Regions from separate parts of the Mesorhizobium sp. B4-1-4 genome, predicted to be linked through region 2. Evidence: riboswitches for the same ligand, from Rfam matches in the RefSeq annotation. Region 2 holds a riboswitch; each other region holds the start of a gene.
What was found. A riboswitch is a leader RNA that binds a small molecule or an ion and turns the genes downstream of it on or off. The one in region 2 is predicted to bind cobalamin.

Region 1: it holds a riboswitch for cobalamin, as region 2 does, so the genes downstream of both, FJW03_RS05575 (DUF1636 family protein) here and FJW03_RS26245 (aromatic ring-hydroxylating oxygenase subunit alpha) in region 2, are expected to answer to the same signal.
Region 3: it holds a riboswitch for cobalamin, as region 2 does, so the genes downstream of both, bluB (5,6-dimethylbenzimidazole synthase) here and FJW03_RS26245 (aromatic ring-hydroxylating oxygenase subunit alpha) in region 2, are expected to answer to the same signal.

Annotation. Positions count from the first base shown of each region.
Region 1 covers NZ_CP083950.1:1,180,137-1,185,266, reverse strand. The annotation lists gene FJW03_RS05590 (FecCD family ABC transporter permease) at 1-885, opposite strand, end outside; gene FJW03_RS05585 (ABC transporter substrate-binding protein) at 885-1,832, opposite strand; gene FJW03_RS05580 (ABC transporter ATP-binding protein) at 1,880-2,665, opposite strand; gene FJW03_RS05575 (DUF1636 family protein) at 2,662-3,066, opposite strand; cobalamin riboswitch at 3,152-3,359, opposite strand; gene FJW03_RS05570 (helix-turn-helix domain-containing GNAT family N-acetyltransferase) at 3,677-4,627, opposite strand; gene FJW03_RS05565 (hypothetical protein) at 4,672-4,851, opposite strand.
Region 2 covers NZ_CP083950.1:5,443,004-5,448,133, forward strand. The annotation lists gene FJW03_RS26235 (hypothetical protein) at 1-428, opposite strand, end outside; gene FJW03_RS26240 (hybrid-cluster NAD(P)-dependent oxidoreductase) at 839-1,939, opposite strand; gene FJW03_RS26245 (aromatic ring-hydroxylating oxygenase subunit alpha) at 1,960-3,207, opposite strand; cobalamin riboswitch at 3,359-3,560, opposite strand; gene FJW03_RS26250 (DUF680 domain-containing protein) at 4,053-4,250, shown strand; gene FJW03_RS26255 (DUF680 domain-containing protein) at 4,323-4,529, shown strand; gene FJW03_RS26260 (DUF680 domain-containing protein) at 4,591-4,830, shown strand; gene FJW03_RS26265 (ABC transporter ATP-binding protein) at 4,901-5,130, opposite strand, start outside.
Region 3 covers NZ_CP083950.1:796,133-801,262, reverse strand. The annotation lists gene FJW03_RS03660 (histone deacetylase family protein) at 1-610, opposite strand, end outside; cobalamin riboswitch at 791-973, shown strand; partial or broken gene bluB (5,6-dimethylbenzimidazole synthase) at 1,022-1,603, shown strand; gene FJW03_RS03650 (hypothetical protein) at 1,768-2,751, opposite strand; gene ribB (3,4-dihydroxy-2-butanone-4-phosphate synthase) at 3,143-4,243, opposite strand; gene aroC (chorismate synthase) at 4,330-5,130, opposite strand, start outside.

The DNA.
Region 1 (5,130 bases), 2.0 Mb from region 2:
ATGCAAGGGGCCGGCCAGCGGCCGCGACAAATGCGGGATCATCAATCCGACAAAGCCGATGACGCCGGCGACCGAGACCAGAATTGCCGTCGAGAAGGCGGCGACGAGAAATGTCGCCCTGCGCATCCTTGCCACGGGCACGCCAAGGCTTTCGGCGGCACTTTCACCAGCCAGGAAGGCGTCCAGCCTGCGATGGTTCCACAGCCCGTAAATCGCAATCGTGCCGGCCCCCAACGCGCCCAGCCACACATTGTCCCAGCGCGCCAGCCCAAGCCCGCCCATCGTCCAGAACAGCACCGAATGGGCCGCGCGCTGGTCTCCGGCAAAGACCAGGTAGTTGGTCAACGCAGTGAACATGAAGGAGACGGCAAGCCCGGCAAGGATCAAGCGTTCCGGGCCCTGCCCCCTTACCCGCGCGACCAGCAGCAGCACGATGCCCGCTGCCAGTATGCCGCCGGTGAAAGCCGCGATCGGCAAGGTCCAGATGCCGAAACTGTCACCAAAGACGGTGATGACGGAAACCGCGCCCGCGGCGGCCCCCGAAGACAGGCCGAACAGGAAGGGATCGGCGAGATCGTTACGCGTCACCGTCTGCAGCAACGCGCCGACCATGCCGAGGCCCGCGCCGACACAGACCGCCAGGATCGTGCGCGGCAGCCGCAGATCGACGACGATCTTGCCGACCGGGCCAGACACCTCATGTTCGCTCAACCCGACGGCATGGCCAAGTGCGGCAACGACGTCGCTCAGCGGTATCAGCGTCGAACCATAGGCGATCGACAGCAGCACGAGAGCGGCGGTCGCCACCGCGCCCGCCGCCATGGCCAGCGGGAATGCCTTGTGCCCTGAGAGCGCGCCGGATTTGTGCTTCAGGGCGAGATGCATCAGAACGCTTCCGGATGCATCGCCCTGGCGATCTTGCCGATCGCGTCGATGTTTGCCGGTCCGGGCGTCAGCTCGGCATAACGCAGGGCCACGAAACGCTCGTTCTTGACCGCGTCCGTCTCTTTCATCGCCGGGTGCGCCTTCAGGAAATCAAGGAGTTTCGTGTAACCGCCGCCATCCTGATAGTCGAGCAGGATGAGGAATTGCGGATTGCGCGACGCCACGGTTTCCCAATCCGTGTTGCCCCAGCTCGTCTCCATGTCGGCCATGATGTTTTCGCCGCCGGCCGCCGTGATCATGGCACTCGGGATGGCGAATTTTCCTGCGGTGAACGGCTTGTCCTCGCCGGAATCGTAGAGGAACACCCGTGTTCCCTTGCGATCGCCGACCTTGGCGGTGATGTCAGCGAGTTGCGCCTTCCAACCGGCAACGAGCTTCTCCGCCTCGGCCTCCTTGCCGAAGATCTTGCCCAGTTTTTCGACATCGCCGTAGAGAAGGTCCATCGAGGCGGCGGGCCGGTTCTTGTCGAGATGGACGCAGCTTTCCGTCAGCACCAGCGTCTTGATGCCGTGCGGCGCGAGCGTGTCGGGCGTCACATCGCCGCCCGGCTTCATGCCATAGTACCAGCCGGCGAAGAAGAAATCAGGCTCGACCGCGACGAGGTTTTCGAGTGTCGGGTATTTCGGCGCCAGTTCCGGGATCGAACCCTGCTCGGCCTTGAAATCGGGCCCGACCTTGTACCATCCGGTGATGCCGGTCAGGCCGACGATCGACGGCTGCAGCTTCAGCGCGAAGGCCATCTCTGCCATGTTGAGATCGTGGATGACGGCGCGCTTGGGAGGCGCATCGAAGGTCAGCGGCTTGCCGCAACTGTCGACGGTGACCGGGAAGGCGAAGGCTGCCGACGCCAGCAGCGAGAAGGCGAGCGACAGGGCGAGGCGTTTCACGATTTTTGCTCCTTGGTTGAACTGTGTCGGATGAAAGTCGGTTTCGGTCAGGAAGGCGCCGCACGGTTCGGAACATCGAACACGGTCAGTTCGCGGTCCTCGGTGGGATGGCGCAGGCGAAACACGTCGACGCCGAAAATCTCGCGGATCAGTTGTTGCGTCAGCGCTTCGCGCGGCGCCGCCAGCGCATGGAGCCGGGCTTCGTTCATCACCGCTACCCTTGTGGCGAACGGCGCCACCAGGGCCAGATCGTGCAGCACCGCGATCACCGTCATGCCGAAGCCAGCCACGAGTTCGAGCAGTTCCGCGCGGGCGCGGGGATCGAGATGGTTGGTCGGTTCGTCGAGGAACAATACTTTAGGTTCCTGCGCGATGGCGCGCGCAAGCTGGGCGCGTTGGCGTTCCCCGCCCGACAGTGAGCCAATGGTGCGGCCAAGCAGGGGCAGCAAACCGGTCCGGCGCAGCGCGTCCACGACAATGTCGCGTTCCTCGCTCCTGCGTTTCAAGCCGGCATGCGGGACGCGGCCAAGCTCGACATAGTCGATCACCGCCAGCCGCGGATCCGGCTGGTCGGTCTGCCCGACGACGGCGATGTGCAGGGCCCGCTCGGCCGGCGAAATCCTGTCGAGGCGGCGCCCGCCGAGTTTCACCTCTCCGGAACTTGGCTTGAGCATGCCGGACAACATGCGCAGCAGCGTGGTCTTGCCGGCGCCGTTGGGGCCGATAATGGCGAGGCGATCGCCGATGGCCATGGACAGGCTGACCGCGTGGACCAGATTCCGCCCATTCGCCACCGCGCCGAGATCGCGCGCCTCGAGAAGCGGCACCGTCATCGGCTGTCTCCTGCCGGCTCGCCCGCTACCGGGATGCGGGCCAGCGTCTTGCCGGCCAGTCGCGGCGGACGTTGTCCGGCATTGCACCAGCCGTCGGGGAGCGAGGCGTAGAGCCTGGCAAACCGCACGAGATCGCCGGCGTCGGCCTCGGCATCGATGGAGCCGAAGAGATAGGCGGCCTTGTCCGGGGCCTGGAACGCCACCGCCAGCGGCCGCGCACAGCCTGCCATGCACGCCACCCCCTCGACCGTGAAGCCCTGCGCCACCGCGAGTTCGGCGTGGGTCGACAACCGCGAGCGCAAATCGGTGCACAAAGCTTCGCCCGACCTGGTCCCTGTCGGGATGTCGCGGCAAAGCGTGCACACGATGATACGGTGAATGCGATCTATGGCGGCGCCCAACTTTCCGTCTTTCTCGATTGGCGACGGAAGGATGTTGGCGGTCGGTCGTCAGACCGACGTCCACGTCTCCTCCCGGCACACCCCGTCCGGTCAACTCCGTGATGGCAGGTCTCCTGGCTCGCGGGTCTCGGCGCAATCCTGCCTTCCCAGCCTCGCCGGCCAGTGGCATTTCGGATCTCGCTCACCGCTTACAGTTGCGGGGGCAGCCACGGCCTCGATCCCAGGCGGATCTCACCGTGTTCCCTTTTCACCCCTCGCCTTTCGACTCGGGGACCATCACCATTCCACCCTAGTTTTCCCCGGATTGCATCGCAACGGATTTCTCAGTCGCGACGATCGGAGCCGAAGCCGCGCGCGACCACGCATCTTTATGTAATAACATAACGCAATAACGCATGAGGCGCGGCGCTGTCAAGCGAGGGGCTGTCAGCCATCTGTCGAGCGAATTGCGCGGAGTGCGCAATTTCGATCAAATTGGCCAAACGCGGAAAGCCGGATGATTTCAGGTCGAATCGACCTGAAATCTGAATCCGCTTCTAATCAAAGAGATAGGGCATGACGTCGTCTGAAAACCGCTTCACACTTTTCGGCATCATGCTCTGGCGGAAGATCACAAATCAAGATTCCAGTTCTGACCAACCAGATCCTTGCCGAAGGAATGATGAGGTTCTTCCTCGATCAGTTTGAAGCCGGCGGCCTGATAGATATGCCGGGCAGCGGCGAGAATGTCGTTTGTCCACAAGGTCAGGGTCTTGTATCCCCTGGCGCGGGCAAAGCCGATGACTTCCTCCACCAGTCGCTTGCCGATGCCGAGGCCACGCGCCGAAGGCTCGACATAGAGCAAACGCAGCTTCGCCACCTGATCCGACTTGCGTACGACGAAGACCGAGCCGACGACCTCGCCTTCCCGCTCGGCGATCCAGCTGCGCTCCCATTTCGGATCGTAGGATTTCACGAACGCCGCGAGGATTTCGGCGACCAGCGCCTCGTAGGTTTCGTCCCAGCCAAAGTCCTGGGCATAGAGCAGCCCTTGCCGGTGGGTGATCCAGCCGATGTCGCCGATCTGCAGCGGCCTCAACAGATAGGGGATCGTTGGCTCGGCATTTTCGGCGAGCAGACGCTGCACCGTCTGCATGGATTTGACCAGCCGGTCTTGTTCCGATGCCGGCAGCCGATCGAGCAGGGCCCGGACCTGATCGTGCGATTCCTTGTTCAGCGGTGCGAAGGCATTCCTGCCCGCCTGTGTCAACGCAATCGACGATTGCCTTGCGTCCGAAACCAGCGTCGCTCTGGAGATGAGGTGAAGGCGTTCGAACTTTTTCAGCAAACGGCTGATATAGCCAGCGTCGAGACCGAGATCGCGTCCGAGGTCGGTCGCAGTCAGGCCATCGCGATGCGCCAACTCGTAGAGCACACGCGCCTCGGTCAGGGAAAAGGCGCTTTTCAGCAACCCTTCGTCGAGCAGCCCGATCTGGCGGGTGTAGAAGCGGTTGAATGCCCGCACGGCATCGATCCGCTCCTTGTTGGGCGCATCATTGCGGGGCTGGTGGTGAACCGTCATGGACATCTCCTGTCTTTACAGGATCAATCATTTACTTGACTGAGTCAAGTATCTTGAGCATCCGACGTGTTCACATCGTCGGCAACACCGGCCAACGATCCGCAAATCCTGCCGCCGGATAGCACCGCGATCGACCCGAACTGCTGCAGCACGGCCGCGCTCTGTGTCGGCCGCAGGAACGCGTAATCGCCTGGCCTGATGACTGTATAGACAGGCAGGCCCATGAATTGCTGCAACCCACGTCAACAGGCGGGAGCGGCGTGAGGGCGATCCTGGCCGGTCGCTGGTCTATCTCGCCCGACGAATGAGGCCTTCAAAGCCGTCGGCCAGATCGGAGGCGCCGGCCGTGAATATCTTCACGAGGTTCTGGGGACGGCCGGGAGTTTTGTTGGCATCAAGGAGGATGGCCCTGCCCTCATGCAGGACGAAATCGAATTTTCCGTAGTCAAAGCCGAGTTCACGTCGCCGCGGCGGAACGTTGCCCGCTTCTGGTCCTCGGTTCG
Region 2 (5,130 bases):
GGCATGATGAGAAGCAAAACCGCTAATGCGGGATAGATCCATTGCGTCTTCAGATCGACGAAGATTCGACTTCGCTCGATGACGACAGCCGACAGCGCAATCGAAACGAAGAAGATCAGATAGATGAAGCACTCGATTGCGGATTCCGGCGAGATGCCGAGCCTGTGGGACAGCCATACCGGCCCAATATAGAGGGCCACGGAGAAAGGCGGATTGGTTTCCAGAATGTCGACATAGAGTTTCTGACCGTCCAGGACTTTTTCGCAGATAACAATAAGCCAGCTGACGTCGGTATTGTCGCCGGCGGTCCACGGCATAAAAAAAGAGAACACCACTACGGTCGCAACAAGCCATACCGGCGACAAGCTTCCAACCACGGACGCAAAGCCAGTCGCAGTACTGATGTTTCTTGCATTTCCCATGCTCATCGGACCGCCCCAACAAAGATGACTTTTACGCAGAACGACGAAATCATGGACGGGAACACAGCTGTGCTGGCCTCAGTACCAAAGATGGCAGTTGATCCGGTTCTGAGGAATACAAGCCAATAAGGTCGGAGGCAGAAGCCGATCGTGCGTGCGCCCACTGTGTCGAGCAAGGTCGAAATGGGCACGACCGGTGCTCGCGCCGCTCGCCCAGCGGCAGTGCTGACGTCGATCACCGGCTGCTCCCGCCACTGGAACTGACACCGAAAGCTAGCCGGGATTGGCTAAAGTGCGGTTAATCGCGCCATTACAGTCTGCGCGGTTCGGCCGGATTTTCGGTGGCACCGCGTCGCAGGCAACCAGGGCCGGCAAGGCACCGACTGTTTCCCGGATCGGTTGAGGCCTTGAACCGATTACGCCTCGATTTCCAACGCCGACAGCGGCCTGGAGCAACAGGCCAGGATGAAGCCGTCATCGATCTCGTGATCGAGGATGCCGCCGTTGTGGCTCATTTCGACATCGCCGAAGACCTTCTTGACCTTGCAGGTTCCACACAGGCCGAATTCGCAGGCCGCGGGTATCCGCACGCCCGAGGCGCGCGCCGTCTGCAGCACGGTCTGGCCGGCGACACATTCGGCATCGACCTCCGAAAGCGCGAAGCGGATCGCTGTCGCGGCTTCGGCGGGGACAGGGGCGCCGTCCTGTGCGGGCGCTGCGAACGGCGCCGGGATTTCCTCCACCACCGGCGCGGCGAAGCTCTCCTGGTGGTATTTCGTCATGTCGAAGCCGGCGGCTTCCAGCATGCCGCGTACGGCCCGCATGAAAGGATCCGGACCGCAGCAGAAGATCTCGCGTTCGCGAAAATCGGGCGCCAGCAGCGGCAGCCTTATGGCGTCGATGCGGCCCATATGGCCGTACCAGCCCTCACGGCTTGAGCGCTCCTCGATCATGAAACCGAGCGACAGGCCGGGCATATGGCCGCCGAGCAGTTCGAGTTCCTTGCGGAAGATGATCTCTTCGGGGCGCCGCGCGCAGTTGACGAAGCCGACATCGGTCCATGGCGCGCAGTCGTTCAGCCACCGCAGCATCGACATCATCGGCGTCACGCCCGAGCCGGCCGAGATGAACAGATATTTTGCCGCCGGATGGCTGTGCAGCGAGAAGTCGCCGGCCGGCCCGTAGGCCTTGACGTGTGAGCCAGGCACCAGATGATCGAACATCCAGCGCGTACCAATGCTGCCGGCCTGTGCCTTCACCGTCACCGCGATCGAGAACGGCCTCGATGGCGACGATGACAACGTATAGGTGCGCATCAGCGGCCCGTCATCTGTCGGCAGTTCCAGCGTCACGAACTGGCCCGGCTTGTAGCGGAACCAGGTCTGGTTGTCGGAGCGGAAGGTGAAGGTCTTGACGTCAGGAGATTCGTCGCTGACGCCAATCACTTCCAGCACCTGGAGCCGGTCGTTCCAGGGCGCCATCTGGTCGAGATGGCGGTAAAGGCCAAGATCAGTCATCGCGTTCATCCTTTGGCCTCTCAGGCGACACTGCGGAGCGCTGGTCGACCATCCTCGGCGAGGCGCGGACCAATGAAGCGCGCATACCAGTCGACGAACTGGATCACGCCACCCTCATGCAGCTCCGAATACGGGCCTGGTTCGTAGGCCGGCGACAGGATGCCGAAGGCGTTTTCCTCGACGATACGGCGATCCTGATCGTTGGTCTCGGTCCACACATGGGTGAGTTCGGCGAGATCGTAATCGACGCTCTCGACCGCATCCTTGTGCACCAGCCATTTCGTCGTCACGGCCGTTTCCGTGGCACTGATCGGCAGCACGCGGAAGGTGACGGCGTGATCGATCAGGATGTGGTTCCAGGTGGTTGGATAGTGGTAGTGCATCAGGGTGCCGATGCGGTCGGCCGAGACGCTGTCGGAGAGGTTCTTCTTCACCGCCCGCTTGCCGCTCATCGTGTAGCTGACCGCGTCGCGCAGCAGCGGCGCGCGGGTGGCGCGATATTGCCCGGCCGGATCGATGCGGAATTTGCTCGGCAGGCCAACGGCCTCGCATTTCGCCCAGTGCGCGATCATCTCAGGATCGCTGTCGGCGCCCTGTACACCGGTCACGGTCGGCGCTTCCGGGAAGGTCTTGCAAAGCTCCGGATGGCTGCCGGCGCAATGGTAGCACTCGCGGTTGTTTTCCCAGACCAGCTTCCAGTTGCCCTTCTCGATGATGGTGCTCTGGAAAGCGATCTTTGCTTCGCTCAGCCGGTGCGGCTTGAGATAGGGTTCGATCATCGCCCGCATCGGTGCGAAGTCGGCGGGCTCCTTGGCCAGGCAGATGAAGATGTAGCCGGCAACGCTCTCACGGGCGACCGGCTTCAGGCCGAATTGGCTTTTGTCGAAACCGTCGGCCATCTGGCGGGCGAACAGCAGGCGGCCGTCGAGCTCGTAGGTCCACTGGTGATAAGGGCAGACCAGTTTGGCCGCCAAGCCCTTATCAGTGTTGCAGACGCGGCTGCCGCGATGGCGGCAGGAGTTGTGGAAGGCATTGATCTTGCCCTGCTGGTCGCGCACCAGCACGACCGGATAGTCGCCGATCTGCACGGTGATGAAGCTTCCCGGCTTCGGCAATTCGCAATCATGGCCGATGAACAGCCAATCGCGATACCAGATCAGCTCCATGTCGAGCTTGAAGCAGTCCGGGTCGGTGTAGAAGGGCTGTTCCAGCGAAAAGCCCTCTCTGCGGCCGTTCAAGAGCCTCAGCATATCGTTGCGCACATCCATGTCCTGTCCTCGCATTCATCGCATCGGCCCGTCCAAACGGACGCGCGTCGCTCTAATGACTGAACCGGAGGGGATGAGAGGAAGGACAAGGCTGCATGCCGGCAAGCGCCGGGCATGCGGCATCCGCCTCTTGACCGCCCACCGCGATCAGTCGAGTTCTACGATCTCTGGCTGGTTTCCGGGCTCTGGAGTGTCCTTGCGGACGGTCGCGACACCTTCCCAGGCTTTCGCCCAGTGGTCTCCCGTTGCGACTTGAACTCCACCACCGTTGCGGGGGCAGCGCCGGACTTTGACCGGCTTCCCAATTCTCCGCCCCGTCGTCACGAAGCGGCACCTGAGATGACCTGATCTAATCACGACAGCGCTTGCGACATCGGCATGAAAGCGACATCGCATCCATGTGGCGCGACACCCATGCGCAACGATCAGGTCACGAACAGCGACAGCGAAAATCATCGCGGTGACGGCCGCGCCGGGCGTCGGAATCGGCCCGGAGTGGAAGCAAAAAGGGTTAGTGGTTTCGAAAAGTGACTATTAGCAGATTCTAAAATCGAACCGAACGGTTCGTTTCTGTTGACGGTGCGTGCAGGACGGTGTGAACGCCGAGCCTCCGATACAGTCGGTGATGACGACGCCGACTTTAATTAACGCTTTGATATTCCAACGGAAAAATCGCACGTGGAAGATCTTGGTACAATTTCAAGTAGTGGATTCATGGTCCACGTTGAACATCTTCGTGATTGGAAACGGCTAGCTGGCTCTCCCACATCGGGGTCGTCCGAACGACGCGATTTCAATCCCAAGACACGCCGCTAGACGGACGGAAAGATACTGGAGTACCCAAAATGAAAAAGATTGTTCTCACTGCCGCCGCCCTTCTGGCCATTTCCGGCAGCGCCTTCGCTGGTAGCGATCACTATGGTGCGAATGCCCCCGCGGCCACTGCTGCCGACAGCTCTTACACCGCTTCGATCAAGAAGTCGGAACCGGCTGCTCAGACGCCCACCCACGGTGCTGACCGCAACCTCTTCGGCAACAACTAACAGCCGATCTCCAGTAGGCGGCGGGTTTGGCCCGCCGCCCTGGCGACACTCAAAGAATTCAGGAGACTTGAAATGAAGAAGATCGCTCTTGCTGCCGTCGCCGTTCTGGCCATTTCCGGCAGCGCTTTCGCCGGCAGTGACAATTATGGTTCGAATGGCGCCAGCCAGCCGGCCGCCACGTCGACGGACAACTCATACACCGCTTCGATCAAGAAGTCCGAACCGGCGGCTCAGACGCCTGCGCACGGTGCCGACCGCAACCTGTTCGGCAACAACTAATATCAACGACAACCGGCGGGCTTGCCCGCCGCTTGGATTCGCGAATACCGGAGTACCCGAAATGAAAAAGATTGTTCTTACCGCCGCCGCTCTTCTGATTGCCGCCGGCAGCGCCTATGCGGCCAATGACAATGTTGGCGGCACCGACATCAACAAGCAGGCGACGACCGCCAATGTCGACACTTCGCATACCGGCTCGATCCGCAATGAAGGATCGCCGGTCTACAAGCTGCTCAATTCCTCGGGTGACGCACAGAAGTCCGCCCCACAGGGCAGCGACCGGAATCTCTTCGGCCGTTAATAGCTGATGTGGAATACAAAAAGAGCCGCGGGCCGATGCCTGCGGCTCTTTTTTATCACCAGAACCTGTTTCAGGCCGCCTTTGCTTCTACCTCGTGAAGCGCAAAGGAGCGGCCGTCGGCGTCGAAGATATGAAGGTCGCCGGCGTCGGCGGTCAGCCGCAGCGTCGAGCCGCGCTTGACCTCGACATTGCCAGGCAGCTTGGTCACCAGCGGCAGGTCGGCCCTGCCGATGTCGACATAGACCAGCTGGACCTCGCCGAGCTGTTCGACATAATCGACCGTCCCCTCGAATAGATAGT
Region 3 (5,130 bases), 1.6 Mb from region 2:
TGTTGCCAGCGCCGGTTTCGTTCTTCGCGCCGGTGCCGGGATAGAGCGGCATCTGATGCGTCGAGCAATAGAGCACCGAAGGATCGTCCCAGAAAATATCCTGTGTGCCGTTGCCGTGATGCACGTCCCAATCGACGACGGCGACCCGCTCGGCGCCATGCTTCCTCTGCGCATAGCGGGCCGCGATCGCCGCCGTGTTGAAGAAACAGAAACCCATGGCGGTGGTTTTCTCGGCATGATGGCCGGGCGGCCGTGCTGCGACGAAGGCATTGTCGGCCCGGCCAGTGAAGACGTCGTCGACGGCCGCATTGGCGGCACCGATCGCGGTGATCACCGCCTGCCAGCTCTTCGGACTGGCGGTGGTGTCGGCATCGACGCGGGCGATGCCCTCTTCGGGGATGGCGGCGCGCACACGCGCGACGAAATCGGCCGGATGCGCATAGAGGATAGTGGCTTCATCTCCTTCCGGCGCCTTGACCCGTTCGAGCGCGGCAAAGGCTTCGTCGTCGAGCACGCGCTCGATAGCGCGCAAGCGGTCCGGCCGTTCGGGGTGGCCGGGCGGCGTGATGTGTTCAAGGAAGATAGGGTGCGTGTAGAGACGGGTGGCCATCGTCCCTATCTAGTGCCCCGACACGGCAATGGCCATGCGTTGCGGCTTGATCGCTGGGGAAAATCACGTCTGCGTCCATTCGCGTCGCTGCGGGGATTGGCGCGGCCGGGGCTTCGGGGTAAGGTCGCCACCACTGCCTGGTGCCCGCCGGCCTGTTTGTTCTCAGTCGCATTATGCGACGCCAAGTGAAATCCACTTGGCTGCAAATGCTCTGGCGGGAGAATCGGGAACACGGTTGAATTCCGTGGCGTGCCCAACGCTGTAAGGGGGACCGCGCCGGTAAATGCCACTGTCGATGACGGGAAGGCACCGGACGCGGGTTGATCCCGAGCCAGAAGACCGGCCTGGCAGGCATCGTCACCCGCATGGTCAGGCGGGCGGCATTGATTTGAAGTCGCAAGGGGACAAGCGATGCCGGAAGCCATGACCGCTCCTGTGGGCGATGGATTTGACCAGATGGCGCGCGACGCCGTCTACCGAGCCATGTTCACCAGGCGCGATGTTCGCAGCCATTTTACTCCCGAGACCATCGACGACGAGGTGCTGGCTCGGCTGCTGCTTGCAGCCCATCACGCGCCATCGGTCGGGTTCATGCAGCCGTGGAACTTCATCGTCATTCGCGGTGCCGGGCGCCGGGAGAAGGTACGTGACCTGTTCCTGGCCGCGCGTGAACAGGAACTGCCAGCAATCGAGGAAGAGCGACAAGCGCTCTACCGCAAGCTCAAGCTGGAAGGCATCTGCGAAAGCGCGCTCAACATCTGCATCACCTGCGACCGCCAGCGCTCGAAAGGTTCGCCGCTGGGGCGTTGGCACAATCCGGAGATGGATCTCTACAGCACGGTCTGCGCGGTGCAGAATTTCTGGCTGGCGGCACGGGCCGAAGGCATCGGCGTCGGCTGGGTCAGCATCATCGAGCCTGAGGCGTTGAAGCGGCTGTTGGCCATTCCCGAGCACGTGACGCCGATCGCCTATCTCTGCGTCGGCCGTGTTTCCGAGTTCGCGCCCAAGCCGGACCTCGAGACACATGGCTGGGGCCGGCGATTGCCGCTGCCCGAATTGATCATGAGCGAGACGTTTTGCGGCCAGGGCGAGGCGCCGCTCAAATCAGCGGTGTCGAGCCTCTATACCGTCGCCGGCACGCCCGCCAGCCCGGCCGATCAGCGTGTCGCGCCGGCCGTGTCCCAGCGCGAACCACCGAAGGAGGAGAGCGCCTTGTCCTTGAGGTCCCTGAACTTCGACGATGCCTCGGCCAGCCGAGCGTCCCAAGCCGGATCTGGCACCTGGCCGGCGATGGTCTTGAAGTAGACCTGCATCAGGCAGGCGATGGCGAAGGGCTCGATGAAGGCTGCCTTGAAGGCCCAGGCAAAGACGATGGCGAGCACGAAGGCCCAGCCGGCGAGCTGCCCGGGCATGAGGAAAAGAATGGCGCCGGCCGGGGCCAGCATCAGCAGGAAGATGACAAACGACACGCCCCACATGATGATCGCCAGCCAGACGGCGTTCTTGACCATGATCTTGCCGTTCTGGGCGTAGAGCACGACGCCTTGGCGTGCGGTTTCGAATGGCGAGGACGAGTTGATGCGGATATCGTAGCCGAGGATGATCTCGTCGACATAGGTGAGCGACAGGCGGATTACCGTGTTGATGAAAGACACAAGGCCGCTCAGGCCTGGAATGGGCAGGAAAGCGGCTACGCCGCCAAGCAGGCCGGTAATGGCGCGGATAGCGCCCTTGACCAGCTGGTCGACGACGAAAAGGACGTTAGCCTCGGCGAAACGCTCGGTCACGACCTCCTTTGCGTACACGATCTGGTTCTTACCGTCGGGAACGTCACGGCCGTCGATCAGATGGACCATGACGGCGATATGGCCGGCCTTGACGACGTAGAGGATGTATTCGCGGATCCAGTAGACGGCGATCGAGACGGCGCCAAAGCCGACCACGCCGCCCCATAGGGCAAAGGACAGCGGCCCGCCGGGATCGGTGGAGATATGGCCGACGCCATAGCCGACGGAGGCGCCCGTGCCAGTCGCCAGGATATAGGCCAGAGTGATGCCGAAATAGACGATCATGCGAAAAACAATGAAAGGCCAGGTCCGCATCATGATGGACACCGACCTGCCGATATCGAAATCCCACATGCCCCGAATCTCCCCTCAGAGAGGGCTGGGAGGATGCGCTCATCCCGAAGATTGTCAACCGGGGGGCGACGAGAAGAAGCGAGCAGCCGCTCGTTTCGCAAACGTTCGGAATTGGCCGAGGCTTCCGCGACGTCGTCATCCACGGGCGGAGCGACGCGAAGCGGAGCGCAGACCCGAGGATCCATGCCGTAATCTTGATCGAAGATCACAGCGGAGCAGAATTATGGACGTGGCAACACGTCGAAGTCGCGGCATGGATCCTATGGTCTGAGCCGCGTCGCTTCGCTCCTTGCTTCGCCATAGGATGACGAGGCAAGCGGACGCTTCAGTCAATCGCCAACGCAGGTGACCTGCCAGCAGGACCTTTCCGCCGCGTCGATCCCTCGGTGGACTACAGAATCTCGGTCTTGGCGATATGGATGCCAAAACCTTCCAAGCCGACATAATGGCGCTCGCGCGAGGCGATCAGGTTGATCGAGGAAATGCCGAGATCCTTCAGGATCTGCGCACCGAGGCCAATTTCGCGCCATTCGTTTTCGCGCCGGCGCGCCTCTTCGTGATCCTCGCGGTCGCCCGACGCCGGGCGCTTGCGCTCCTGGTGGGCGACGCCAACCGAGCCTTCGCGCAGATAGACGATGACACCGCGCTTACGCTCGCCCATCGCCTTCATGATGCCGTCGAGCCGATGGCTGGTGCCGAAGACGTCGGTCACCACGTCTTCGGAATGCAACCGCACCGGAACGTCCTCGCCGTCGCGGATATCGCCGAAGACCACCGCGACATGATGCATCGTGTCCCAGGGCAACGTATAGGTGAAGACCTGCGCCTTGCCGCCGAGCGTGTCGATCTCCGAGCAAGCCACGCGTTCGACCAGCGTTTCCTTGCGTTGCCGGTAGGCGATGAGATCGGCGACCGAAACCTGCTGGAGGCCATGCTCCTCGGCGAAGGCCGCGACCTGTGGGCCGCGCTTGACGGTGCCGTCGTCATTGACTAGTTCCGAAATGACACCGATCGGCGGCAGGCCGGCGAGTTTGCACAGATCGACCGCCGCCTCGGTATGGCCCGAACGCATCAGCACGCCGCCTTCGCGCGCGATCAGCGGGAAGATGTGGCCGGGACGGACGAAGTCGGAGGCGCCGACATTGCCGTTGGCGAGGTTGCGCACGGTCAGCGTGCGGTCGTCGGCCGAAATGCCTGTTGTCGTGCCGTGCTTGAAATCGACGCTGACGGTGAAGGCGGTGGTGTGGGCTGAATCGTTGTCGGCCACCATCGGCGCAAGATTGAGCCGCTTGGCTTCCTCGCGCGGCATCGGCGTGCAGACGATGCCCGACGTATTGCGCACGATGAAGGCCATTTTCTCGGGCGTGCAGTGGACGGCGGCAACGATCAGGTCGCCCTCGTTCTCGCGCCCGTCATCGTCCATGACGACGACGATCTCGCCGCGTTCAAAGGCACGAATGGCTTCGACGATCTTCTTCTGGTCGTAAGGCATGGACGCTCACTTCGTTCGCAGGGCAGTAGGGGAATAGGGCAGTAAGGCAGTAGGGAAAAGGAAAATATGTTGGGCAGGCAGGCTGCCTACTGCCTACTGCTACTGCCTATTCCCTGCCCTGTCTGTCCTCGATGGCGCAGATAATGATCGGCAATGGCGCAGGCAACCATGGCCTCGCCGATCGGCACGGCGCGGATGCCGACGCATGGGTCGTGCCGGCCCTTGGTCATCACCTCGATGTCATTGCCGTCCTTGTCGATCGACTTTCGCGGCGTCAGGATCGACGAAGTCGGCTTGACGGCGAAACGGGCGACGATCGCCTGGCCGGTCGAGATGCCGCCGAGGATGCCGCCGGCATTGTTGGACAGGAAGACCGGCTTGCCGTCGTTGCCCATGCGCATCTCGTCGGCATTCTGCTCGCCGGTGATGCGGGCGGCTTCGAAGCCATTGCCAATCTCGACGCCCTTGACGGCGTTGATCGACATCAGCCCGGAGGCGATGTCCTGGTCGAGCTTGGCGTAGATCGGCGCGCCGAGCCCTGGGGGGACGCCATCGGCGACGATCTCGATCACCGCGCCGACCGAGGAACCCGATTTGCGGATGCCGTCGAGATACTGCGTGAAAACGGGAATAGAGGCTGGATCGGGGGTGAAGAACGGATTTTCCGGGTCGCCAATAAAATTCCAGTTCCAGTTGGCGCGATCGATCGACTTTTCGCCCATCGACACCAGCGCGCCGCGCACCACCATGCCCGGCACCACCTTACGCGCGAGTGCGCCGGCCGCCACGCGCGCCGCGGTCTCGCGGGCCGAGGAACGGCCGCCGCCGCGATAGTCGCGTATGCCGTATTTGACGTCATAGGTGTAGTCGGCATGGCCCGGCCGGTA